Regions from separate parts of the Xenorhabdus bovienii SS-2004 genome, predicted to be linked through region 3. Evidence: predicted binding sites of a transcription regulator. Region 3 holds the regulator's gene; each other region holds the start of a gene.

Region 1 (3,220 bases), 2.0 Mb from region 3:
CCTGCCAGTCCCGCCGGGAAGAATCGTGCAACAAAGTATGCTTGGCCAGATCTGCCGGTATTTTTAATGGGCGTTCCCCCATCAGTAAAGAGGGAGAACAAACGGGTAGCAGATATTCAGGATAGAGACGATCTGTCCGCATGCCTGGCCAATTGCCTCTGCCATAAAAAATCGCAACATCAACATCATCTGCCAATTTATCTTCTTCCCTATCCACCGCCTGAATCCTGACATCAATGCCCGGAAAACTCTGATTGAAACCAGAAAGCCGTGGCACCAGCCACTGAATGGCAAAGCTCGGTGACAAACTTACCGTCAGTGCACCTTTGGCACTGCGAGCCTGAAGTTTGCGGGTTGCATCATTGATAGCAGTGAAAATTTCTTTGATATCCAGATAGTAACTCTGCCCGTCTTCCGTCAGCAGTAGTGAACGGTTACGGCGACGAAAAAGTTTCAATCCCAGAAAGTCTTCCAGACTTTTCATCTGGTGACTTACGGCCGCCTGAGTTACAAATAATTCTTCTGCTGCTTTAGTAAAACTAAGATGACGAGCTGCAGCATCAAAAACGCGTAACGCATTAAGGGGTGGTAAACGTTTAGACATGTTCGTTTCTTATATGATAGTGGCGATACCGATACTTCTTTTCTCTCAGGTATTAGTTTTTGTAATCCGAATCATTATAATTTGTCCATTGATGATATACCAGCAAATCCCTATAGTGTGCGCAACTTCCTAAGCCGGAACGAAAAGTAACTCTGTAGTGATACATTGAAGCTTTTGGCTTTGTAGTTGTGATGTTGTGTTTGCAAGTTGTCTGGTAGACCAGACTTTGTAGCATATGCTACTGTTTTTTTTCACTTCCTGTACATTTACCCTGTCTGTCCATAGTGATTTTTTTAATGCACCGCAATTGCGGTGCTTTTTTTCTCAACTTTCCTGTAAAATTATCCCCACTTGGTTAAAGAAAAAATGATTCTTACCGACCACAAAAGAATCTAAATATGCCACGTGTTTTGATAAAATCACCATGTACTAATTTTTCTCGATTTAAATGGCACATTTTTTCAATTCACGTGGCGCGCTACATACACAATTTGATGAACAGGCTTAAACAAGTAGATCTTTTTAGTGTGTTCTCAGTACATACGGAGATAACTCACAACAAATTTTATGATTATCTCTTGATTCTCATCCCTTATTCACTGGATAATCATTCGCCTCAAATTCTCTCTCCATTTTTTTATCTGAAAAGCCAAACGATTGCGTATTGAAGTGGCTGTACTAATGAGTACAGCACCAATTTTAAGTATCTTACGACGTAATCGTTTTCGTTAGGCAAAGTGGAGAGATGATAGCGTTAGAAATTCAACATAATGGCAGGGGAAAGACATGTCTGGCATGCAGGCACCAACTCAATGCAAACTCGATAAGTATTTTAAGATTACTGAACGCGGAACGACGGTACGTCAGGAAATTTTGGCTGGATTGACGACATTTCTGGCGATGGTGTATTCCGTTATCGTTGTGCCGGGCATGCTGGGGCAAGCCGGATTTCCTCATACAGCGGTCTTTATTTCTGTATGTTTGGTGACGGGTATCGGCTCATTATTGATGGGATTGTGGGTTAACCTGCCGATGGCAATTGGCTGTGCAATCTCGCTGACCGCATTTACAGCGTTCAGTCTGGTTTTAGGACAGCAGGTGAGTATTCCCGTGGCGCTGGGTGCTGTTTTCCTGATGGGATGCCTGTTTACGGTGATTTCAGTGACGGGGATTCGGTCTTGGATCTTGCGCAATATGCCAATGGGAATTGCTCATGGAACCGGTATTGGTATCGGGCTGTTTCTGCTGCTGATTGCGGCAAATGGTGTGGGGATGGTGATTAAAAATCCTCATGCCGGTTTACCGGTTGCTTTTGGCTCATTGACTGCATTTCCCGTAATAATGACGTTATTAGGTCTGGCGGGGATTATTGGTCTGGAAAGGAAGAAAGTACCCGGTGGTATTTTGTTGGTCATTATCGTTATCTCAATTATCGGCCTGATTTTTGATCCCGCAGTGAAATATCAAGGATTTTTTAAGCTGCCAACGTTGGGAGAAGATGGGTTGTCTCTGATGTTTAGCATGGATATTGTGGGAGCTTTGCAGCCTGTAGTGTTGCCGAGTGTCTTGGCATTGGTGATGACAGCGATATTTGATGCGACAGGGACAATTCGAGCCGTAGCAGGGCAAGCTAACCTATTGGATAAAGGCGGCCAGATTATCAATGGAGGCAAAGCTCTGACGGCTGATTCCGTAAGCAGTATTTTTGCAGGCGCGATGGGTTCTTCTCCTGCTGCTGTCTACATTGAATCCGCTGCGGGCACTGCCGCCGGAGGCAAGACGGGCTTAACCGCCGCGGTTGTGGGTATTCTGTTCCTGCTGATTTTATTCCTTTCTCCGTTGTCGTACCTGGTTCCGGCCTATGCGACAGCCCCTGCTTTGATGTATGTCGGGCTACTGATGCTGAGCAACGTGCGGAAGCTGAATTTCGATGATTCTGTCGAAGCTATGTCAGGATTACTGTGTGCGGTGTTTATTGTACTGACTTGTAATATCGTCACCGGCATTATGCTAGGGTTCAGTGCTTTGGTTGTCGGGCGAGTTTTCTCTGGTGAGTGGCGTAAACTGAATATCGGTACGGTGATCATTGCTATCGTGCTAGTGATATTTTATGCCGGAAATTGGGCTATCTAAATAAGAAAATCATGCGCAGCCGGTCAGGGTTTGCGCATACTTCCTCCTGTCGGATAAATTTTAAAACGTGTTAATTTTTCAGCACACTCCCGCCGATAAGTATAAAATAGACTAATGACTTACTGATCATTGATTCACAATGTGATTGTTTTTTGATTTTCTTTAATAACTTTAATATTTATGGTTATTACGGCTGTTATTAGAGTGAAAAAAAAGTCACAATCTCTTCACCGACGGATTTTTGGCAATTTGTAAGGGTAATATGGAAATATTTTTTACTATCTTGATCTTGATTTTGGTGGTGTCAGTTTCAGGTGTTCTTACTAAAATGATCCCGTTCCGCATTCCCTTGCCGATAGTGCAAATAGCTATGGGAGCACTACTGGCTTGGCCTCATTTTGGTTTACACGTTACTTTCGATCCTGAATTATTCCTCGTTTTACTTATCCCTCCTTTATTATTTGTTGATGGCTGGAAAACACC
Region 2 (3,220 bases), 530 kb from region 3:
CTGTGGCATGGAACCAATTCACTGTACCGACATGGTGTTGGTTATGCAGATGTTGCAGCATACTCATCATCGGAGTCAGCCCGACACCAGCAGAAATCAGTGTAACGGGTGTATCTGATTGGACATCAAGGAAAAAGTCACCGCGTGGTGGTGCCAGTAATATGGTATCGCCTTCCTGCACATTATCATGCATATAGTTTGATACTTTACCTTGTGCTTCACGTTTAATCGCGATTTGGTAGCTGTGGTTGTTTGGTGCTGTTGTCAGTGAATACTGACGTATTTCTCGGTTTTCAAAAACGGGAGTGTCCAGGTAGATGCCTAAATATTGCCCTGCTTTGTAATCTATGACCTTACCCCCATCAGCGGGCACAAACTCGAAGCTGGTAATAACGTCACTCTGCGGTTGCTTCTTGTTGACACGGAATTGACGTAATCCACGCCAACCGCCTTCCTCAGATTCACCTCTTTGATAAATATCTTCTTCTCGATTGATAAAGACATCTGCCAATACCTCGTAAGCCTTACCCCATGCATTCAGGACTTCATCGCCTGGATGAAACATCTCATCAAGTGTTGCCAGCAGGTGAGTGCCAACAATCTGATAATGCTCAGGCTGAATATTCAGGCTGGTATGTTTATGAGCAATTTTTTCTACGGCAGGTAATAGCGCCTGTAAATTATCGATATTGGAAGCGTAAGCACAAAGAGCATTGAAAAGCGCTTCACGCTGAGCACCGTTTAGCTGGTTGCTCATGTTGAAAATATCTTTCAATTCAGGATTGTGTTTGAACATACGTTCATAAAAATGTGCGGTCAGTTTTGGGCCGGTAGAAACGATCAGTGGGATGGTGGATTTTACGGTAGCGATAACTTGGCTATCCAACATAGGAAGCTCCTGAATTTTTCTCAAATAGCGTTGAAATTTATAACATGCATTTTAAATACAACTTATAGCTTTTGGCGCTTTTTGTAAATAGAAAAGAGAGAGGGTGTTTTGATTTATGAACATAAAACATCAACAGCCCCTAGTGAAATTTGTCACATGTGAATCAAGTGAAAATGCCAATCTATAGCAAGATCAGGGGTAAACACTCACCTCTATATCTGTGAAAAAGCGATTTGTATCACCACAAGGTCTGACTAAGGTCACAAATATCAATAACAGATTGGAAATCAGTAACCCGTATGACCAGATACCTAGTCCGGATACCTTGTTGCCATCTGCATGCAATCGTTTGCGTAAAATATCCTGTCAAGGCTATCTCATTTGATAAAAAGAGTTTACACTGTGTGACATTCTGGCCCTCAGGGGTATTTTTTTAGAGATGTAGCTGAGTCAGGAGAACCTAATGTTAAAGCGTGAAATGAATATTGCGAATTACGATCCCCAACTGTGGCAAGCGATGGAACAAGAAGTTCGTCGTCAGGAAGAACACATTGAACTGATTGCTTCTGAAAACTACACCAGCCCAAGAGTTATGCAGGCTCAAGGATCTCAACTCACCAACAAGTATGCGGAAGGCTATCCGGGTAAACGTTACTACGGTGGCTGCGAATATGTTGATGTGGTTGAACAGCTTGCAATTGACCGTGCAAAAGAACTGTTTGGTGCAGATTATGCCAACGTCCAGCCACACTCCGGCTCTCAGGCAAATGCGGCAGTATACATGGCTCTGTTGAAACCAGGCGACACCGTTTTAGGAATGAATCTGGCTCATGGTGGTCATCTTACTCACGGTTCTCCAGTTAACTTCTCCGGTAAACTCTATAATGTAGTCCCTTATGGTATTGATGAGAGTGGCAAAATCGATTACAACGATATCCGTTCTCAGGCACAGAAACATCAGCCAAAAATGATCATCGGCGGCTTCTCTGCCTACTCCGGTGTTGTTGATTGGGCGAAGATGCGTGAAATTGCCGATGAAATCGGGGCTTATCTGTTTGTTGACATGGCTCACGTTGCTGGCCTGATCGCAGCAGGTGTTTATCCAAACCCTGTTCCTCATGCTCATATCGTCACAACGACAACGCATAAAACACTGGCTGGCCCACGTGGCGGCCTGATTTTAGCGAAAGGCGGCGATGAAGAACTGTACAAAAAATTGAACTCTTCTGTTTTCCCAGGTGGCCAGGGTGGCCCGCTGATGCATGTTATCGCGGGCAAGGCGGTTGCACTGAAAGAAGCGATGGAACCTGAATTCAAAATATATCAGCAGCAAGTGGCTAAAAATGCCAAAGCAATGGTCGATGTATTTTTAGAGCGCGGTTATAAAGTCGTTTCGGGTGGGACTGAAAACCATCTGTTCCTGCTGGATCTGGTGGATAAGGAGATTACGGGTAAAGACGCTGACGCTGCATTAGGGCGCGCTAATATTACCGTTAACAAAAACAGCGTTCCTAACGATCCTCGCAGTCCCTTTGTGACTTCTGGTATCCGCATTGGTACTCCTGCAATCACCCGACGAGGATTCAAGGAAGCAGAAACTTGCGAACTGGCTGGCTGGATGTGTGATGTGCTGGATAACATCAATGATGAAGCGATCATTGAAAACGTTAAACAAAAAGTTTTGGCAATCTGCGCTAAATACCCGGTTTACGCATAATTTAGAATAAAAATATTACTAATACTAAGCCCGACTCATAACATTAGTTTTGAGCGGGTTTTTTTACATTTGAAAAATGGGGGATTTGATGGTTGTTCCATCGACATTTTGGCTGGGGTTAAGTTATTTCACTTACTTTTTTTCTTTTGGCATCTTTTTGCCATTTTGGGCGGTCTGGTTGAAAGGTGAGGGAATTGAACCAGCCATTATCGGAATATTGTTGGGAGTAGGCTTAGTTGCCCGTTTCCTCGGTAGTATGTTTATTGCACCTACAGTTAAAGATCCTTCGAAATTAATCACTGCATTGCGATTACTGTCCCTATTGGCACTGCTCTTTGCTATTGGTTTTACATTTGGTAGCCATTGGGCATGGATTTTCTTTGTCATGATAGGTTTCAATCTGTTCTTTTCGCCACTGGTTCCCTTATCGGACGCCTTGGCGGGAACGTGGCAAAAACAGTTTACTTTTGATTATGGCAAGGTACGGGTCTGGGGGTCGATTGCCTTTATTATCAGTTCTTCGCTAACAGGTATATTGATGTCTTCCAATGGCATCAACTTTTCAATCAGCAATTTAGAATTGAGTCTTTCTTTTGACAGAATAAATAATTGGG
Region 3 (3,220 bases):
TTGAATTACCAGCATTACCTTATGCCAAAAATGCCCTGGAACCACACATTTCAGCCGAAACTCTGGAATATCATTACGGCAAACATCATAACGCCTACGTTGTGAACCTGAACAATCTGGTTAAAGATACCGAATTTGCCGGAAAATCACTGGAAGAAATCATCAAAACATCCGAAGGCGGCATCTTCAATAACGCAGCACAAGTCTGGAATCACACTTTCTACTGGAATAGCCTGTCACCAAACGGGGGTGGTGAACCAACTGGAAAAGTTGCAGACGCTATTAACAGTGCTTTCGGCTCTTTTACTGAGTTCAAACAGCAGTTTACTGATGCTGCACTGAAAAATTTTGGTTCGGGTTGGACATGGCTGGTCAAGAAAGCTGATGGTAGCGTGGCTATCGTCAATACTTCCAATGCCGCAACTCCATTGACTGGTAAAGATAAACCTGTACTGACAGTTGATGTTTGGGAACACGCATATTACATCGATTACCGTAATGCGCGCCCTCAATATCTGGAGCATTTCTGGGCTCTGGTCAACTGGAAATTTGTTGAAGAAAATCTGGCTTAAGTTTTCTGAGATAAACGCTCAAGCCAGTTTGAAATAGCAAGGGTAGACTTTCCCAATTCCATAAGTCTTGGATAGCGAAAGTTTACCCTTAAAACAAAAGCAGGCGACGCTGCCCTTCAATTTTTTCTAGACCAGGCAAAGACTTGCTAGAGTAACAATCATTACTAATGCGCTACTGGCAGTCAATAATCCCAACTTCAAATCTATATCCATAAAACCCTCAATGTGAAAACTAAGGCCCCGCAATACCATAAACTTTAAATGGTTATTCACCCTATTACATAAAAAGCATCATTTGACATTTAGTGCATATACTTTATAGCATCGATTATTGCTTTCACTTTTGAGCTAGATCAGACAAAATTCAAGGTTTACCGCTAAATTATTGCCAGCCTTCATCCTATATAAATATACTGGCAAACGATTAACAAAGATCTATAAATTTAGACCATAAGGTCAGGAGTCTTTTTTATCATGGCAACGATTAAAGATGTGGCTAAACGCGCTGGTGTTTCGACCACAACCGTATCCCATGTTATCAATAAAACCCGTTTCGTCGCCGAAGATACAAAAATCGCAGTTTGGGCTGCCATAAAAGAATTAAACTATTCTCCCAGCGCCGTTGCTCGTAGTTTGAAGGTTAACCACACCAAATCCATCGGATTACTGGCAACTTCAAGTGAGGCACCTTATTTTGCCGAAATCATAGAATCCGTTGAAAATAGTTGCTATAGCAAAGGCTATACGTTGATTTTGTGCAATTCTCACAACAATCTCGACAAGCAGAAAGCTTATCTCGCAATGCTCGCTCAAAAGCGTGTGGATGGTTTACTGGTAATGTGTTCAGAATATCCTGAACAACTTTTGGGTATGCTAGAAGATTATCGCAATATTCCCATGGTGGTCATGGACTGGGGTGAATCTAGAGGAGATTTCACCGATGCGATTATCGATAACGCTTTCCATGGTGGTTATTTGGCCGGCCGCTATCTTATTGAACGCGGTCACCGTGATATTGCTTCCATTCCTGGACCATTAGCAAGAAATACAGGTGGCGGGCGTCATCAAGGTTTTCTCAAGGCACTGAAAGAGGCAAATATTGACATTCGGAATGAATGGATTGTGCAGGGCGATTTTGAGCCTGAATCTGGCTATCAAGCTATGTATCAGATCCTGAATCAGAAACATCGCCCCACAGCCGTTTTCTGTGGTGGCGATGTGATGGCAATGGGTGCAATCTGTGCAGCCGATGAGCTAGGTTTACGTGTCCCTCAAGATATTTCCATCATTGGTTATGACAATATTCGCAATGCACGCTACTTCACGCCAGCGCTGACAACCATCCACCAGCCCAAAGAACGCTTGGGACAGATGGCCTTCTCGATGTTACTGGACAGGATCATCAATAAACGTGAAAATGTACAAACTATCGAAGTGCATCCGCGTCTTGTTGAGCGTCGATCTGTTACAGATGGGCCTTTCATCGATTATCGCCGTTGACGATCAGTCCTCCTGCAACCATTCAGCATTAAGTGTTTCACTATCTCCAAGATAATCAAGCAACCAGCTTAATGCTGGTGAATGGCTTTTTTGCGACCATGCCAAGCAACATGGGCTATCAGGCAATGGTTGTTCAAGCTCAAGTGCGATCAATTTTCCGCGGCGGATAAGTGGTAATGCACGATGCTTGGGCACCATTCCTACACATAGACCATCCATCAGGCAAGCCAACCCAATATCCCAATCAGGCACAATCAATCGCCGTTGATTATCCAAAGCCCATGTATCACGCTTGGGCAGGCTGCGAGAAGTATCTTCCAGGCATAAACTGGAATAAGCTCGCATCTGGTCGTCATGCAATTTTTCTGCTATCGAAACCAGTTCATGTGCAGGGCTAGCAACGCATAACCACGGCATAAACCCCATATCCCTGAAACTGTATCGTTCTCCGACCGGAGAAGCGCGGGTGGCACCAATGGCGACATCAACCCGTCCATCTACCAGTGCATCCCACACACCATTAAAAACTTCAGGATAGATAAGCAACTCAATATCTGGAAAATGCCGGTAAAAATCCAGAATAAGTTGGAGCGTTCGTTCAGGTTTTACAACTTGATCAACGGCAATGCTGAACTGCCCTCTCCAACCATTAGCCACCTGCTGACATTGATGGCGAGTGTGATGCATTTTTTTGATAACAGAACGAGCTTCTTTAACAAAAATACCTCCCGCTTCCGTTAATTCTACATCACGGTGACGACGCTCAAATAAAGGTACAGCCAACCATTCTTCGAGTTGTTTTACCGTATAGCTGATAGCAGAAGGGACACGATGAAGTTCTGATGCAGCTGCACTGAAACTTCCTGTTCTGGCTACAGCATCAACAACTTCCAGCGAGTATTCAGACCACATATTTATTCCTTTCAATTTTTTTCATAACATGATGCAAATATTACCGTTTCACAAGTAAAAATCATGCCATATAGAATAAGCCTTGTATCTTCTTATCAATTACCACACCAAGTTATTAACACAATGACAACAAATAAAAATTCCATTTCATTCATGTTTTATCTCGCTGGCCTGAGTATGCTCGGCTATTTGGCTATTGATATGTATCTACCTGCTTTTGGAGTAATGAAAACAGA
Region 4 (3,220 bases), 2.0 Mb from region 3:
CCTAAACCAACGGCCAGCGACAACGCGATGATCATAATGGCGCGACGGTTCAGTGGCTCGCGGGAAACAATTCTGACACCGGATGCGGCGATAGTCCCGAACATGACAATAGTGGCGCCCCCTAACACGGGTTCAGGAATATGTTGTACAAATCCGGCCACGGCGGGGAACAGCCCCAACAGGATCAGCATAGACGCGATAATGTAACCAACATGGCGGCTGGCAACGCCGGTCAGTTGTATCACACCATTGTTCTGGCCAAAACAGGAATTCGGAAATGTATTGAATACTGCGGAAACTATCGAATTAAGACCATTTGCCAGTACACCTCCCTTAATGCGTTTCATATATAACGGGCCACTGATTGGCTGCTCTGAAACATCGGATGTCGCTGTAATATCGCCGATGGTTTCTAACGACGTCACCATAAAAATCAGGATAAGGGGGATCAGTAGATTCCAGTCAAAAGACAGTCCGTAATAGAACGGAGAGGGAACGGTGATAACGGGTGTGTCTGTTCTGGGTGTCGCATGAGGTAGCATACCCATGTACCAAGCCAACAGATAGCCTACCGCCATAGCAATGACCAGAGAAGCCACTCGCAGGTAGGGATTACGCTGGCGATTCAGTAGCACGATAACGGCAAGAACGGCTCCTGCCAGCAGCAGATTTTCAGGCACACCAAACGTACCATTTTGAATGGCAGAGTAACCGCCGCCGATGGAAGTCAACCCGACTTGGATTAGCGACAGACCGATAATCATCACGACAATACCGGAAACCAGCGGCGTAATGATTTTTCTGGCCAGATGCAACACGCGGGACAGCAGCACTTCGGTGATTGCCGCCATCATCAGCGTACCAAACAGAGCGGCCATCATGGTTGGGATATCTGCTCCTCCATTTTTAAGAGCCAGTCCTCCCATGATTAGTGGCGCAACAAAATTAAAACTGGTTCCCTGAATGGAAAGCAAGCCAGAGCCGACAGGCCCCCAGGAGCGGATCTGGATAAGCGATGCTACCCCTGATGCGAACAGAGACATGCTGATAATGCGTTGTGTATCCAGTTCAGGAAGCCCCAGAGCCTGACAAATCAACATGGCGGGTGTGATAACGGCAACAAACATCGCCAGCAGATGTTGGCTGGCTGCAAACAGTGCGTGTAGAAGTGGCGGTTTATCTTCTAGACGGTAAATCAATTCGCTGCCTGATGCCTCAGGTGCTTCTGATGTAGAGTGCTCACGGGATGAGGTAACCATGGTGTGAAATTCCGGATGGGAAAAAAAAACTATTTTAATGATCTGCCTTATTAAGGCAATCGTTTGCGCTAAATTTTTATAATGAATAACGATTTGATTTCGTCACATTCTTAAATTTTTTAACTTGTGTTTATCAGTAATTTTTTTTCTAATCCACCCCTTAGCTGCTCTTGGCGTTTTTATAGGATGATTATAACGTCGCATTAAATTCACATAACTTTAACAATAGATGGGGTACATCGATGTATCAGATGGATATTTATGGCACGCTCGTTGCGGCTACGCTGGTTTTGCTACTGGGAAGAAAACTCGTACAATCAATTCCATTCCTTGAGAAATATACCATCCCTGAACCGGTTGCAGGCGGGCTATTGGTCGCTATCGTTTTACTGGCCGTTAAGCAGTCCACAGATTGGGAAATCAGTTTCGATTTATCTCTCAAAGATCCCCTCATGTTGATGTTCTTTGCCACCATAGGCTTGAATGCGAACCTTGCCAGCCTGAAAGCAGGTGGAAAATTTCTGGTACTTTTTGTCTTTGTCGTGATTGGGTTGCTGTTGGTGCAGAACACCGTGGGTATTGCACTGGCGAAAATGCTTGGACTTGACCCATTAATGGGATTATTGGCTGGTTCCATCACACTTTCAGGCGGACACGGCACCGGCGCCGCTTGGGGTAAAGTATTCTCCGAACGCTATGGTTTTGATAATGCGACCGAAGTAGCAATGGCCTGTGCGACATTCGGTTTGATATTGGGTGGTTTGATTGGTGGCCCTGTGGCTCGTTTTCTGGTGAAAAATACCAAAGCGCCGGGCTTGGGGGTAGATGATGCCGAAATTCCTACTGCGTTTGAGAAACCTTATACCGGCCGCATGATTACACCATTGGTTATGCTGGAAACCATCGCCTTAATCTCTATCTGTTTGTTGGCAGGTAGTTATATTGAGAAACAGCTAGAGCATACGATGTTTGAATTACCAACATTTGTATGCGTATTGTTTGTCGGGGTAATCCTGAGTAATGGCCTATCGCTGCTTGGCTTTTATCGCGTATTTGACCGAGCGGTATCGGTACTGGGCAACGTCAGCCTGTCATTGTTCCTGGCTATGGCGTTGATGAGTCTGAAACTGTGGCAGTTGGCTTCACTTGCATTGCCAATGTTGGTGATCCTCGTGGTGCAATCGATAGTGATGGCATTGTATGCGATTTTCGTGACTTATCGCGTGATGGGCAAAAATTACGATGCTTCTATTTTGTCGGCTGGTCACTGTGGTTTCGGTTTGGGAGCGACACCGACGGCTATCGCAAACATGCAGGCAATTACGGATCGATGTGGGCCATCACATATGGCATTCCTTCTTGTGCCAATGGTAGGTGCGTTCTTTATTGATATTGTTAACGCTGCCGTTATCAAAATTTATCTATTGTTACCGATATTCCCGTCTATAGCAGGTTAATTTGATTCGTTTTTAATCTTGCCAGATAACTTGGCTAAAAATGCCGCTGAAATATTCAGCGGCATTTTTTTGCTTACATTGCTGCGGGTATTTTGGTCTTGCTGGTGCCTTGGGTATCGATATCAGGCATGACTGTATTGTGAGCGATCAGGCAGCCAGCGCTCAATCAGTGCCTTGGCATGTTCAGGATAATGCTGATGGATATAGCTGGAGATGCGCTGAACTTCAGACAGCATTCCCTGATCCCGCAGTAAATCGGCGATCCTGAATTCAGCATTGCCTGTCTGACGAGTGCCGAGCAATTCACCCGGCCCCCGGATTTCTAAATCTTTCTGGGCAATCACAAAACCATCGTTACTGTCGCGCAGAACTTGCAGGCGTATTTTCGCGGTGTTGGTCAGCGGGGTTTTATACAGCAGAACACAATGTGAAGCCACTGCTCCTCGACCCACTCGTCCACGAAGCTGGTGCAATTGAGCCAGCCCCAGCCGTTCAGGGTTATCG

Evidence for each region. The regulator PurR, encoded in region 3, represses purine synthesis genes. The targets are predictions, from matches to a motif close to CANGCAAACGTTTGCNTG.
Region 1: XBJ1_RS02145 (NCS2 family permease) is a predicted target of PurR. The motif match lies at 1,317-1,334, and genes of this name have one in related genera.
Region 2: glyA (serine hydroxymethyltransferase) is a predicted target of PurR. The motif match lies at 1,228-1,245, and genes of this name have one in related genera.
Region 4: XBJ1_RS00995 (nucleobase:cation symporter-2 family protein) is a predicted target of PurR. The motif match lies at 1,312-1,329, and genes of this name have one in related genera.

What each region holds. Positions count from the first base shown of each region.
Region 1 covers NC_013892.1:494,864-498,083, forward strand. Annotated here, with positions in the region: gene XBJ1_RS02140 (transcriptional regulator GcvA) at 1-604, opposite strand, end outside; gene XBJ1_RS02145 (NCS2 family permease) at 1,391-2,737, shown strand; gene XBJ1_RS02150 (Na+/H+ antiporter) at 3,000-3,220, shown strand, end outside.
Region 2 covers NC_013892.1:2,993,618-2,996,837, reverse strand. Annotated here, with positions in the region: gene hmpA (NO-inducible flavohemoprotein) at 1-904, opposite strand, end outside; gene glyA (serine hydroxymethyltransferase) at 1,353-2,606, shown strand; gene XBJ1_RS12825 (3-phenylpropionate MFS transporter) at 2,695-3,220, shown strand, end outside.
Region 3 covers NC_013892.1:2,466,924-2,470,143, forward strand. Annotated here, with positions in the region: gene sodB (superoxide dismutase [Fe]) at 1-572, shown strand, start outside; gene purR (HTH-type transcriptional repressor PurR) at 1,047-2,072, shown strand; gene punR (DNA-binding transcriptional activator PunR) at 2,076-2,984, opposite strand; gene punC (purine nucleoside transporter PunC) at 3,108-3,220, shown strand, end outside.
Region 4 covers NC_013892.1:228,563-231,782, forward strand. Annotated here, with positions in the region: gene XBJ1_RS00995 (nucleobase:cation symporter-2 family protein) at 1-1,259, opposite strand, end outside; gene gltS (sodium/glutamate symporter) at 1,502-2,716, shown strand; gene recG (ATP-dependent DNA helicase RecG) at 2,839-3,220, opposite strand, start outside.